DNA from 3 places in the Streptomyces sp. NPDC005017 genome. Region 3 is predicted to be linked to each of the others. Evidence: predicted binding sites of a transcription regulator. Region 3 holds the regulator's gene; each other region holds the start of a gene.
The links. Region 3 encodes HrcA, which represses chaperone genes, less so after heat shock. Its sites were predicted from a motif close to TTNGCACTCNGNNNNNCNGAGTGCNAA; they were not measured.

Region 1 (4,242 bases), on a different contig from region 3:
GGGCAAGGTCGTCATGGCCGCGGTCTACGGCGGCGAGCTGGTCGGCATCGAAGGCAACTACGACGACGTCAACCGCTTCTGCTCCGAGCTCATCGGCGACCCGGCCGGCGAGGGCTGGGGCTTCGTCAACGTCAACCTGCGGCCGTACTACGCGGAGGGCTCCAAGACCCTCGCGTACGAGATCTGCGAGCAGCTGGGGTGGCGGCTGCCCGACCAGATCGTCGTGCCGATCGCGTCCGGCTCGCAGCTCACCAAGATCGACAAGGGCCTCCAGGAGCTGGTGAGGCTGGGCCTGGTCGAGGACCGGCCGTACAAGATCTTCGGTGCCCAGGCCGAGGGCTGCTCGCCGGTGTCCACCGCCTTCAAGGCCGGGCACGACGTGGTGCGGCCGCAGAAGCCGGACACCATCGCCAAGTCGCTGGCCATCGGCAACCCGGCCGACGGGCCCTACGTCCTCGACATCGCCCGCCGCACCGGCGGCGTGGTGGAGGACGTGACGGACGGGCAGATCGTGGACGCGATCAAGCTGCTCGCCCGGACCGAGGGCATCTTCGCCGAGACGGCCGGCGGCGTGACCGTCGGTGTGACGAGGAAGCTGATCGAGAGCGGTGTCCTCGACCCCTCGCTGACGACCGTGGTCCTGAACACCGGTGACGGTCTGAAGACCCTCGACGCGGTGGCCGGCACCGGTCTGACCGCCACCATCCGCCCCAACCTGGACTCCTTCCGAGAGGCTGGCCTTTCATGAGCGTGACCGTCCGCATCCCCACCATCCTGCGCACCTACACCGGTGGTCAGGCGGAGGTTCCCGCCGAGGGCGCGAACCTCTCCGAGGTCATCGCCGACCTGGAGAAGAACCACACGGGCATCGCCGCCCGGGTCCTGGACGACCAGGGCAGGCTGCGCCGGTTCGTGAACGTGTACGTCAACGACGACGACGTGCGCTTCGAGCAGGGCCTGGAGACCGCCACGCCGGACGGTGCCGGCGTCTCCATCATTCCCGCGGTCGCCGGCGGCTGATCCCGCCCGCAATTACCTTCGGTAACGGTGGTAACTGAGAGTTCATCGAATTGCCCCCTCCGCGAGAGAAGCGGAGGGGGCAATTCTGCATGGTTGAGCACGGTAGAGTTGGGGAAGCCGCCCCTTTCGTATGCCGGACGCATATGAGTTCCGCCAGGCGTTCCGTCGGGGAACCGACGAGAAGTGGCCAAACTGTGCGGCGGTTTTGCGTCGTTCATCCCCTTTGTGTGGCCCGACTTGCCCGGAATTCGGGTGAATTCTCGGTAAACTCCCGACCGGTCGCGTCCTGAATTCTCGTCCGATTGACCTGTTGCAGACGGCAGTTGGACAGATACATTCAGCCGCGGTCGACGCGTTCCGGCGCACGCCCCCGGGTATGGGGGGTGAGGTCTGACCCGGGTCCGCGAAGTGCGGATCTGTGCAAGGGCCAGTAATAGGGGAGTTAGGCATGGCTCAGGGCACCGTCAAGTGGTTCAACGCGGAGAAGGGGTACGGCTTCATCGCGGTCGACGGTGGTGCGGACGTCTTCGTCCACTACAGCGCGATTCAGATGGACGGCTACCGCACCCTGGAAGAGGGCCAGCGGGTCGAGTTCGAGATCTCGCAGGGTCAGAAGGGCCCGCAGGCCGACATGGTTCGCGTCACCGCCTGAACGTTCTTTCTTTGTGAAGGGCCCGCACCCGTGAGGTGCGGGCCCTTCGCTCGTGTGCGCCCGTCCGTGCGCCCGCCCGTGTGCGCCCGCTCGTGTTCGCGTGGGGCTGAGAGCCGCTTCCGATCCCCTGGAGCCGCTTGCACTCGGCAGGGGCGAGTGCTAATCATTGGCGTTAGCACTCTGAAGGTGAGAGTGACAACGAGGACCGGGTCGGTGAGGCCCGCAGGCCGTGTGGGGCAAGGAACCACGGGGCCCGCGAGCCGTCCGTCGCGGGCGCGGGCGCGGTCCGAAGGAATCACCCCCAGTCCTGGAGGGACCACTTCACATGGCCAAGATCATCGCGTTCGACGAGGAGGCGCGGCGCGGCCTCGAGCGCGGCATGAACCAGCTCGCGGACGCCGTCAAGGTGACGCTCGGCCCCAAGGGTCGCAACGTCGTCCTCGAGAAGAAGTGGGGCGCCCCCACGATCACTAACGATGGTGTCTCCATCGCCAAGGAGATCGAGCTCGAGGACCCGTACGAGAAGATCGGCGCCGAGCTGGTCAAGGAAGTCGCCAAGAAGACGGACGACGTCGCCGGCGACGGTACGACCACCGCCACCGTCCTCGCCCAGGCGCTCGTCCGCGAGGGCCTGCGCAACGTGGCCGCCGGTGCCAACCCGATGGCCCTCAAGCGCGGCATCGAGAAGGCCGTCGAGGCCGTCTCCGGCGCCCTGCTCGACCAGGCCAAGGAGGTCGAGACCAAGGAGCAGATCGCCTCCACCGCCTCCATCTCCGCCGCCGACACGCAGATCGGCGAGCTCATCGCCGAGGCGATGGACAAGGTCGGCAAGGAAGGCGTCATCACGGTCGAGGAGTCGCAGACCTTCGGTCTGGAGCTCGAGCTCACCGAGGGCATGCGCTTCGACAAGGGCTACATCTCCGCCTACTTCGCGACCGACATGGAGCGCATGGAGGCGGTGCTCGAGGACCCGTACATCCTCATCGCCAACTCCAAGATCTCCTCGGTCAAGGACCTCCTCCCGCTGCTGGAGAAGGTCATGCAGTCGGGCAAGCCGCTGCTGATCATCGCCGAGGACGTCGAGGGCGAGGCCCTGTCGACCCTGGTCGTCAACAAGATCCGCGGCACCTTCAAGTCCGTCGCCGTCAAGGCCCCGGGCTTCGGTGACCGCCGCAAGGCCATGCTCGGCGACATCGCCATCCTCACGGGCGGCGAGGTCATCTCCGAGGAGGTCGGCCTCAAGCTGGAGAACGCGTCCCTGGACCTCCTGGGCCGCGCCCGCAAGGTCGTCATCACCAAGGACGAGACCACCGTCGTCGACGGCGCCGGCTCCTCGGAGCAGGTGGGCGGCCGCGTGAACCAGATCCGCGCCGAGATCGAGAACAGCGACTCCGACTACGACCGCGAGAAGCTCCAGGAGCGCCTGGCCAAGCTCGCGGGCGGCGTCGCGGTCATCAAGGCCGGTGCCGCCACCGAGGTGGAGCTCAAGGAGCGCAAGCACCGCATCGAGGACGCCGTGCGCAACGCCAAGGCGGCCGTCGAGGAGGGCATCGTCGCCGGTGGCGGCGTGGCCCTGCTCCAGGCCTCCCAGGTGTTCGAGAAGCTGGACCTGGAGGGTGACGAGGCGACCGGCGCCAACGCCGTGAAGCTCGCGCTCGAGGCCCCGCTGAAGCAGATCGCCGTCAACGGTGGTCTCGAGGGCGGCGTCGTCGTGGAGAAGGTGCGCAACCTGGCCGTCGGCCACGGTCTGAACGCCGCCACGGGTGAGTACGTCGACATGATCGCCGAGGGCATCATCGACCCGGCGAAGGTGACGCGTTCCGCGCTGCAGAACGCCGCGTCGATCGCCGCGCTGTTCCTCACCACCGAGGCCGTCATCGCCGACAAGCCGGAGAAGGCCGCCGCGCCCGCCGGTGGCGGCATGCCGGGCGGTGACATGGACTTCTGATCGGCCCACGGGTTCGATCGACCGTCCTGCGGACCGAGGGCGGCACCCCCCGAGAGGGGGGTGCCGCCCTCGGGCGTGTCCGGCGTCACAGCCGGACGGGACTGGGAATGCGCGGACCGGCGTGAGAACTTACTTAAGGCAGTGCAACGATGCACGCGCACATACCAACCGGTTAGCCGAGCACGTCCCGAGGAGCCCCCGCATGACCGCCACCGCCACCGAGTCCGCCGCCTCCCGCGCGGCCGAGATCCTCTCCCGGCCCGTCTCGATCAACGGCCTGACCGTCCCGAACCGCATCGCCATGGCGCCCATGACCCGTATGTTCTCGCCCGGCGGTGTGCCCGGCGAGGACGTCGCCTCCTACTACGGCCGCCGGGCCGCGGCAGGCGTCGGCCTGGTCGTCACCGAGGGGACGTACGTCGGCCACGACTCGGCGGGACAGAGCACCCGGATCCCGCGGTTCCACGGGGAGGAGCAGCTGGCCGGGTGGGCGAAGGTCGCGGAGGCCGTGCACGCGGCGGGCGGGCGGATCGTGCCGCAGCTGTGGCACATCGGCATGGTCCGCAAGGACGGTCAGCCGCCGTTCGCGGACGCCCCCGCCGTCGGCCCCTCCGGGCTGCGC
Region 2 (4,242 bases), 490 kb from region 3:
AAAAGCCGGGCGCCTGGGGTCGCGCCCGAAGGGGCGACGGACGGCCCGGGGCCCGAGGGAGCGGACGGCCCGGCGTCCGAGGGAACGGTCGGGTCGGGGCGCGGGGGAGCGGTCGGCCCGGCGTCCGGGGGAACGGTCGGGTCGGGGCGCGGGGGAGCGGTCGGCCCGGCGTCCGGGGGAACGGTCGGGTCGGGGTCCGGGGGAACGGTCGGCCCAGCGTCCGGGGGAGCGGGTGGTCTGGGGTCCGGTGGGGCGGGTGGGTCGGGGCCCGGAGGAACGGGCGGCCCGGGGTCCGGGGGAGCGGGCGGCCCGGGGTCCGGGGGAGCGGGTGTTCTGGAGTCCGGGGCGGGTGGTTTCTCCGGGGGCGGCCCGGACGGGTCACGGGCCGAACGGTTCCGCGATGCCGCAGGGGGCGGCGGCGGGGGTCCCTCCGGCCGCCGGGGACGTTCCGCGGGGCGCCGGCGGAGGCCCGCTCCTCGCGTGCCGCGCGTCCGCGCCGCGCTCGCCGTGCTCGTCGCCTCCGCCATCGCCTCCGGATGCGCCGAGGGCGCTGGCCCCGAGGCCTCCGCGGCGCGGCCCGCCCCCGGGCAGCAGCCGCACCTCGAGGCGCCCCCGGCGCGCGCCCTGGACTCCTACGCCGACCGCCTGCGCGCCGACCACACCGCCCGCGCGGCCGCCACCAGGCGCTGGGGGCTGACCCGCATGCCGCTGACGCCCCCGGCCCCGCCCGCGAGGAAGCCGGTGATCGGCACCCGCAGGGGCTTCGAGGTCGACGGCCACGAGGAGCTGGGCCTCCCCCCGGTCTTCACCACCGTCCCCACCAGGGACAAGGTCGTCTTCCTCACCATCGACGACGGCGCCGAGAAGGACCCGGCCTTCCTGCGGATGATGAGCGACCTGAAGATCCCGTACACCGCCTTCCTCAGCGACTACCTGGTCAAGGAGGACTACGGGTACTTCGGGCGGATGCAGGACCGGGGCGTGGTCCTGAACAACCACACCCTGCACCACCCGTACATGCGCGCCCTGTCCTACGCCCGCCAGAAGCACGAGATCTGCGGCATGCAGGACGTCATCGAGAAGCGCTACGGCAAGCGCCCCGTGCTGTTCCGCCCGCCCTTCGGCAGCTACAACCGGGACACCCTGCGCGCCGCTAAGGCCTGCGGCCTGAAGTACGCCCCGCTGTGGAACCAGGAGGTCTTCGTCGACCGCTGGGAGTACCGCGAGCCGGACCGCGCCCTGCACCCCGGCGACATCGTCCTCAGCCACTTCCGCGGCAAGGACCAGTGGAAGGGCACCATGTCCGACATGATCCGCCGGTTCCTGCGCAAGGTGACGGACGAGGGCTACGCGGTCGCACGGCTGGAGGACTACCTGTGAGGGTGAGGCACCCGATCGCGGCCGCGCTCGCCCTGACCGCCCTCCTCGCAGGCTGCGCACGGTCCGCCCGCCGCACGGCGCCTACGACACCATCACGCTGCGGGCCGCCGCCGACTGCGGCATCGCGGCGGTCGTCCGCTGGAGCGCGACCGTCACCGGCACCCGCGCCCCCGCAGGGCTCGCCCCCGGCGCGATCGTCTCGCTGTCCTCCCACGACCCCGCCGACCCGCCCCTGCGCGACCGTACGGCCGCCGTGCTGCGGGAGATCCAGCGGCACGGGCTGACGGTGGGGAGGCTGGAGGACTACCTGTGAGCGCCTGGAGAGAACGCGCCGCGCCGGACGTCAATTGGCACTCCGCTTGACCGAGTGCTAACCCCGGTCATAGTCTCGGCTCTGGCACTCCCCACCGGAGAGTGCCAAACACGCGACGGGCAGGTCCGGCACCCGCGACGACGGATCCACCTGGTCGCCACCTCAGACAGTTAACCCCGTGAGATCTCCGAAGGGGGAGGTCGGATCGTGACGACCACCAGCTCCAAGGTTGCCATCAAGCCGCTCGAGGACCGCATCGTGGTCCAGCCGCTCGACGCCGAGCAGACCACGGCCTCCGGCCTGGTCATCCCGGACACCGCGAAGGAGAAGCCCCAGGAGGGCGTCGTCCTCGCCGTGGGCCCGGGCCGCTTCGAGGACGGCAACCGTCTGCCGCTCGACGTCCAGGTCGGCGACGTGGTCCTGTACAGCAAGTACGGCGGCACCGAGGTGAAGTACAACAACGAGGAGTACCTCGTTCTCTCGGCTCGCGACGTTCTCGCGATCATCGAGAAGTAAACACCTCGCTTCCCGCGAAGCACCTTTGCTTTCCACTGCGCCCCTGGCCCCCGCGACCGATGAGTAGCCGGGCGCCCGGGGCGCAGTTTCTTTACCCCAGACTTTTCCGAGAGGGCTACCGCTGCCATGGCGAAGATCCTGAAGTTCGACGAGGACGCCCGTCGCGCCCTTGAGCGTGGCGTCAACAAGCTTGCGGACACGGTCAAGGTGACGATCGGTCCCAAGGGCCGCAACGTCGTGATCGACAAGAAGTTCGGCGCCCCCACCATCACCAACGACGGTGTGACCATCGCCCGCGAGGTCGAGGTCGAGGACCCGTACGAGAACCTCGGCGCGCAGCTGGTGAAGGAGGTGGCGACCAAGACCAACGACATCGCGGGTGACGGTACGACCACCGCCACCGTGCTGGCCCAGGCGCTCGTCCGCGAGGGCCTGAAGAACGTCGCCGCCGGCGCCTCCCCGGCCGCCCTGAAGAAGGGCATCGACGCGGCCGTCGCCGCCGTCTCCGAGGACCTGCTCGCGACCGCCCGGCCGATCGAGGAGAAGTCCGACATCGCCGCCGTCGCCGCGCTGTCCGCCCAGGACCAGCAGGTCGGCGAGCTCATCGCCGAGGCGATGGACAAGGTCGGCAAGGACGGTGTCATCACCGTCGAGGAGTCCAACACCTTCGGCCTGGAGCTGGACTTCACCGAGGGCATGGCCTTCGACAAGGGCTACCTGTCGCCGTACTTCGTGACGGACCAGGAGCGCATGGAGGCGGTCCTGGAGGAGCCCTACATCCTCATCAACCAGGGCAAGATCTCCTCGATCCAGGACCTGCTGCCGCTGCTGGAGAAGGTCATCCAGTCCGGTGGCTCCCGCCCGCTGCTGATCATCGCCGAGGACGTCGAGGGCGAGGCCCTGTCCACCCTCGTCGTGAACAAGATCCGCGGCACCTTCAACGCGGTCGCGGTCAAGGCCCCCGGCTTCGGTGACCGCCGCAAGGCGATGCTCCAGGACATGGCGGTCCTCACCGGCGCCACGGTCATCTCCGAGGAGGTCGGCCTCAAGCTCGACCAGGCCGGTCTGGACGTGCTGGGCAGCGCCCGCCGCGTGACCGTCACCAAGGACGACACCACGCTGGTCGACGGCGCGGGCAACTCCGAGGACGTCGCGGGCCGCGTCAACCAGATCAAGGCCGAGATCGAGAACACCGACTCCGACTGGGACCGCGAGAAGCTCCAGGAGCGCCTCGCGAAGCTGGCTGGCGGCGTGTGCGTGATCAAGGTCGGCGCCGCCACCGAGGTGGAGCTGAAGGAGAAGAAGCACCGTCTGGAGGACGCCATCTCCGCGACCCGCGCCGCGGTCGAGGAGGGCATCGTCTCCGGTGGTGGCTCCGCGCTCGTCCACGCCGTGAAGGTCCTCGAGGGCAACCTCGGCAAGACCGGCGACGAGGCCACCGGTGTCTCCGTCGTCCGCCGCGCCGCCGTCGAGCCGCTGCGCTGGATCGCCGAGAACGCCGGCCTCGAGGGCTACGTCATCGTCTCCAAGGTCGCCGACCTGGAGAAGGGCAACGGCTACAACGCCGCCACCGGCGAGTACGGCGACCTGGTCAAGCAGGGCGTCATCGACCCGGTCAAGGTCACCCGCTCCGCCCTGGAGAACGCCGCCTCCATCGCCTCCCTCCTCCTGACGACCGAGACCCTGGTCGTCGAGAAGAAGGAAGAGGAGCCGGCCGAGGCGGGCCACGGCCACGGCCACTCGCACTGACGCACCACGCACCACCAGAAGGCCCGGCACCCGGTTGGGGGTGCCGGGCCTTCCGGCTGTCAGGCAGCGGAGCCCGCCGCGAGCCCTACTGCTCCAGTGCGTCCAGCGCGCCCAGCTGGGAGATCAGGCCCAGACGGTCGTACTCCCACCAGCCCTCGGCGATCTTGCCGTCGCCGCCGCAGCGGAAGACCGTCGTGCCGGTCATGGTGCACTCCTTGCCGGTGGCCGGGATGCCGAGGAAGTCGGCCTTGTTGGTGCCCTTCCAGAACCAGCGCACACAGACC
Region 3 (4,242 bases):
GAGCCCCGGCCGCGCCCCGCCTCAGGGCTCGACCGGCACCGTCACATGGTCGATCAGCCGCTCCACGCAGCCCAGCAGCTCCGGCTCCAGGTCCTTGTACGACCCGACCCGTCCCAGGATCGCCTGCCACACCGCGCCGGTGTTCTCCGGCGGCCAGCCCAGGGCCCGGCACACGCCCGTCTTCCAGTCCTGGCCGCGCGGGACGCGGGGCCACTCGGCGATCCCCAGGGACGCCGGTTTCACGGCCTCCCAGATGTCGACGTAGGGGTGGCCCACCACCAGGGCGTGTTCGCCGGTCACCTCCTGCGCGATGCGCCACTCCTTGGAGCCCGGCACGAGATGGTCCACCAGGACGCCGAGGCGGGCGTCCGGACCGGGGGCGAACTCCGCGACGATCGCCGGGAGGTCGTCCACGCCCTCCAGGTACTCCACGACCACGCCCTCGATCCGCAGGTCGTCGCCCCAGACCTTCTCGACGAGCTCGGCGTCGTGGCGGCCCTCCACGTAGATCCGCCCGGCCCGGGCCACCCGCGCGCGGGCGCCGGGCACGGCCACCGAACCGGACGCCGTACGGGCGGGGCGGGCGGGGGCGGAGGACGGGCGCACGAGCGTCACCGCCCGCCCCTCCAGCAGGAAGCCGCGCGGCTCCAGCGGGAACACGCGGTGCTTGCCGAAGCGGTCCTCCAGGGTCACCGTGCCCGCCTCGCAGCGGATCACCGCGCCGCAGAAGCCGGTGCCGGGCTCCTCGACCACCAGACCCGGCTCGGCCGGGACCTCGGGAACCGGCTGGGGCTTCTTCCACGGCGGGGTGAGGTCGGCGGAGTACTGGCGCATTCGGATGACGATAGGAGAAGCCGGGGCCCCGTCAGGGCGACACGCCGAACCGCCGCGCCAGCTCGTCCCGCTGCCGCCGGACGAACGCGGCGTCCACCACCGCTCCGTGACCGGGGACGTACAGCGCGTCCTCGCCGCCCAGGGCGAGCAGCCGGTCCAGCGCGTCCGGCCAGCGGGAGGGCACCGCGTCCGGGCCCGCCTGCGGCTCGCCGGACTCCTCGACCAGATCGCCGCAGAAGACGACCTCGGGCGAACCGGGGACCAGGACCGCGAGGTCGTGGGCGGTGTGGCCGGGGCCGACGTTGGCCAGCAGGACCTGGCGGCCGCCGCCCAGGTCCAGGGTCCACTCGCCGGTGACGTGGTGGCGGGGCGCGGCCAGCGCGGCCGAGGCCTCGCGCGCCGCCTCGGCGTCCAGACCGTGGCGCACCGCGTCCGCGCGCAGTTCGTCGCCCGCGCGGGCCCCGGTCAGGGCCCCGTCCACACCCACCGCGCCGAACACCTCCGCGTCCGGGAACGCCGCAGCGCCGAAGACATGGTCGAAGTGGGGGTGGGTGAGCGCGAGATGGGTCACATCGCGGCCGGCCAGCCATGCGGCCCGCGTCCGCAGCAGTTTCCCTTCAGACAGGCTCGAACCCGCGTCGATCAGGAGCGCCGCGCCGTCTCCGAGGACCAGCCCCGCCGTGCAGTCCCACACCGGGAGCCGGCACCGGCCGACCCCTGTGGCCAGCGGCTCCCATCCCAGGTCTTCCCAAGTCACCGTCATACCGCGACGCTAACGGTGACGCCCTCGCGGGGCACGGTCGTACGGGACCGGTCTTGCCGGGGGGCCACCCGACAGCCGTACACTGGGCCGGTGAGGCTGGCACTCCCATGTTCCGAGTGCCAGGCGGGGGCAACAGAGGGACAGAGCGCCAGGGTGACGACTGCTGGAGGTGTGCGCGATGCTCAGTGAACGAAGGCTCCAGGTGCTGCGCGCCATCGTCCAGGACTACGTCGGAACCGAGGAGCCGGTCGGCTCCAAGGCCCTCACCGAGCGCCACAACCTCGGCGTCTCCCCGGCGACCGTGCGCAACGACATGGCGGCCCTGGAGGACGAGGGCTTCATCGCGCAGCCGCACACCAGCGCCGGACGGATCCCGACCGACAAGGGCTACCGGCTGTTCGTCGACAAGCTCGCCGAGGTCAAGCCGCTCACCGCCCCCGAGAAGCGGGCGATCCAGAACTTCCTCGACGGCGCCGTCGACCTCGACGACGTCGTGGCCCGCACGGTGCGGCTGCTCGCGCAGCTCACCCGGCAGGTGGCCGTCGTGCAGTACCCCTCGCTGACCCGGTCCACGGTCCGGCACGTCGAGCTGCTGTCGATGGCCCCGGCCCGGGTGATGCTGGTGCTGATCACCGACACCGGCCGGGTCGAGCAGCGGATGGTCGACTGCCCGGCGCCGTTCGGCGAGGCCTCGCTCGCGGATCTGCGGGCGCGGCTGAACAGCCGGGTGGCGGGCCGGCGCTTCACGGATGTGCCCCCGCTGGTGCAGGATCTGCCGGAGGCCTTCGAACCGGAGGACCGCGGCACGGTCCAGACGGTCCTCTCCACCCTCCTGGAGACGCTCGTCGAACAGACCGAGGAGCGGCTGATGATCGGCGGCACCGCCAATCTGACGCGCTTCGGACATGACTTCCCCCTCACCATCCGTCCCGTCCTGGAGGCCCTCGAGGAGCAGGTCGTGCTCCTCAAGCTCCTGGGCGAGGCGGGGGATTCGGGCATGACCGTGCGCATCGGTCACGAGAACGCCTACGAGGGACTCAACTCCACGTCGGTGGTGTCGGTGGGCTACGGTTCGGGCGGCGAGGCAGTCGCCAAGCTCGGCGTGGTCGGACCGACCCGCATGGATTACCCGGGAACGATGGGAGCGGTACGCGCAGTGGCACGTTACGTCGGACAGATCCTGGCGGAGTCGTAAGTGGCCACGGACTACTACGCCGTTCTCGGCGTGCGTCGCGACGCGTCGCAGGATGAGATCAAGAAGGCCTTCCGGCGGCTCGCGCGCGAGCTGCACCCGGACGTGAACCCGGACCCGAAGACCCAGGAGCGGTTCAAGGAGATCAACGCCGCCTACGAGGTGCTGTCGGACCCGCAGAAGAAGCAGGTCTACGACCTCGGCGGCGACCCGCTCTCGCAGGCCGGCGGCGCGGGCGCGGGCTTCGGCGCGGGCGGCTTCGGCAACTTCTCGGACATCATGGACGCGTTCTTCGGCACGGCGTCCCAGCGCGGCCCGCGTTCGCGTACGCGGCGCGGCCAGGACGCGATGATCCGGATCGAGGTCGAGCTCGACGAGGCGGCCTTCGGCACGACCAAGGACATCCAGGTCGACACGGCCATCGTCTGCACCACGTGCAGCGGCGAGGGCGCGGCGCCGGGCACCTCCGCGCAGACCTGCGACATGTGCCGCGGCCGTGGTGAGGTCTCCCAGGTCACCCGGTCCTTCCTGGGCCAGGTCATGACCTCGCGGCCCTGTCCGCAGTGCCAGGGCTTCGGCACCGTCGTGCCGACCCCGTGCCCGGAGTGCGCCGGTGACGGCCGGGTCCGCTCCCGCCGGACCCTGACGGTGAAGATCCCGGCCGGTGTCGACAACGGCACCCGGATCCAGCTCGCCGGCGAGGGCGAGGTCGGCCCCGGCGGTGGTCCGGCCGGCGACCTCTACGTCGAGATCCACGAGCTGCCGCACTCGACGTTCCAGCGGCGCGGCGACGACCTGCACTGCACGGTGACCATCCCGATGACGGCGGCGGCCCTCGGCACGAAGGTGCCGCTGGAGACGCTCGACGGCATGGAGGAGGTCGACATCCGGCCCGGCACCCAGTCCGGCCAGTCGATCCCGCTGCACAACCGGGGCGTCACGCACCTGCGCGGCGGCGGCCGCGGCGACCTCATCGTCCACGTCGAGGTCCAGACCCCGAACAAGCTCGACCCGGAGCAGGAGCGCCTGCTGCGCGAGCTGGCCAAACTCCGCGGCGAGGAACGCCCCCAGGGACAGTTCCAGCCGGGGCAGCAGGGGTTGTTCTCGCGGTTGAAGGACGCGTTCAACGGTCGCTGACGGGTGTCGGGCCGGCTGCCGGGGGTCCGGGGGTCGGCCCCCGGGCGGGCACGGTCAGCCGGGGCAGCAGGGACTGTTCTGGCGGTTGAAGGACGCGTTCAACGGTCGCTGACCGACGGCGCCCGACGGTTTCGCCGTACGGCTCGGGTGGCTCTCGCAAACAGGTGAAAGCCACCCGTGCCACAGGCCTATGCCTCCCGGAAGTCCCGATTCGGACTTGTTCGAAGGACGTGACAACATGCGGGCATGTCCTCCGCGCTGACCGGTCTTCTCCCCCTTCCGATCGTGCAGGCCCCCATGGCGGGCGGCGTCTCCG

Region 1: groL (chaperonin GroEL) is a predicted target of HrcA. The motif match lies at 1,809-1,835, and genes of this name have one in related genera.
Region 2: groES (co-chaperone GroES) is a predicted target of HrcA. The motif match lies at 1,728-1,754, and genes of this name have one in related genera.

The regions. Positions count from the first base shown of each region.
Region 1 is NZ_JBIALD010000010.1:121,633-125,874, forward strand. Features, by position in the region: gene thrC (threonine synthase) at 1-748, shown strand, start outside; gene ACFYR0_RS17475 (MoaD/ThiS family protein) at 745-1,020, shown strand; gene ACFYR0_RS17480 (cold-shock protein) at 1,469-1,672, shown strand; gene groL (chaperonin GroEL) at 1,998-3,620, shown strand; gene ACFYR0_RS17490 (NADH:flavin oxidoreductase) at 3,823-4,242, shown strand, end outside.
Region 2 is NZ_JBIALD010000001.1:23,895-28,136, forward strand. Features, by position in the region: gene ACFYR0_RS00075 (polysaccharide deacetylase family protein) at 481-1,380, shown strand; gene groES (co-chaperone GroES) at 1,901-2,209, shown strand; gene groL (chaperonin GroEL) at 2,336-3,958, shown strand; gene ACFYR0_RS00090 (ester cyclase) at 4,044-4,242, opposite strand, start outside.
Region 3 is NZ_JBIALD010000001.1:513,085-517,326, forward strand. Features, by position in the region: gene ACFYR0_RS02170 (DUF3097 domain-containing protein) at 22-834, opposite strand; gene ACFYR0_RS02175 (MBL fold metallo-hydrolase) at 866-1,597, opposite strand; gene hrcA (heat-inducible transcriptional repressor HrcA) at 1,776-2,792, shown strand; gene dnaJ (molecular chaperone DnaJ) at 2,793-3,926, shown strand; gene ACFYR0_RS02190 (nitronate monooxygenase) at 4,173-4,242, shown strand, end outside.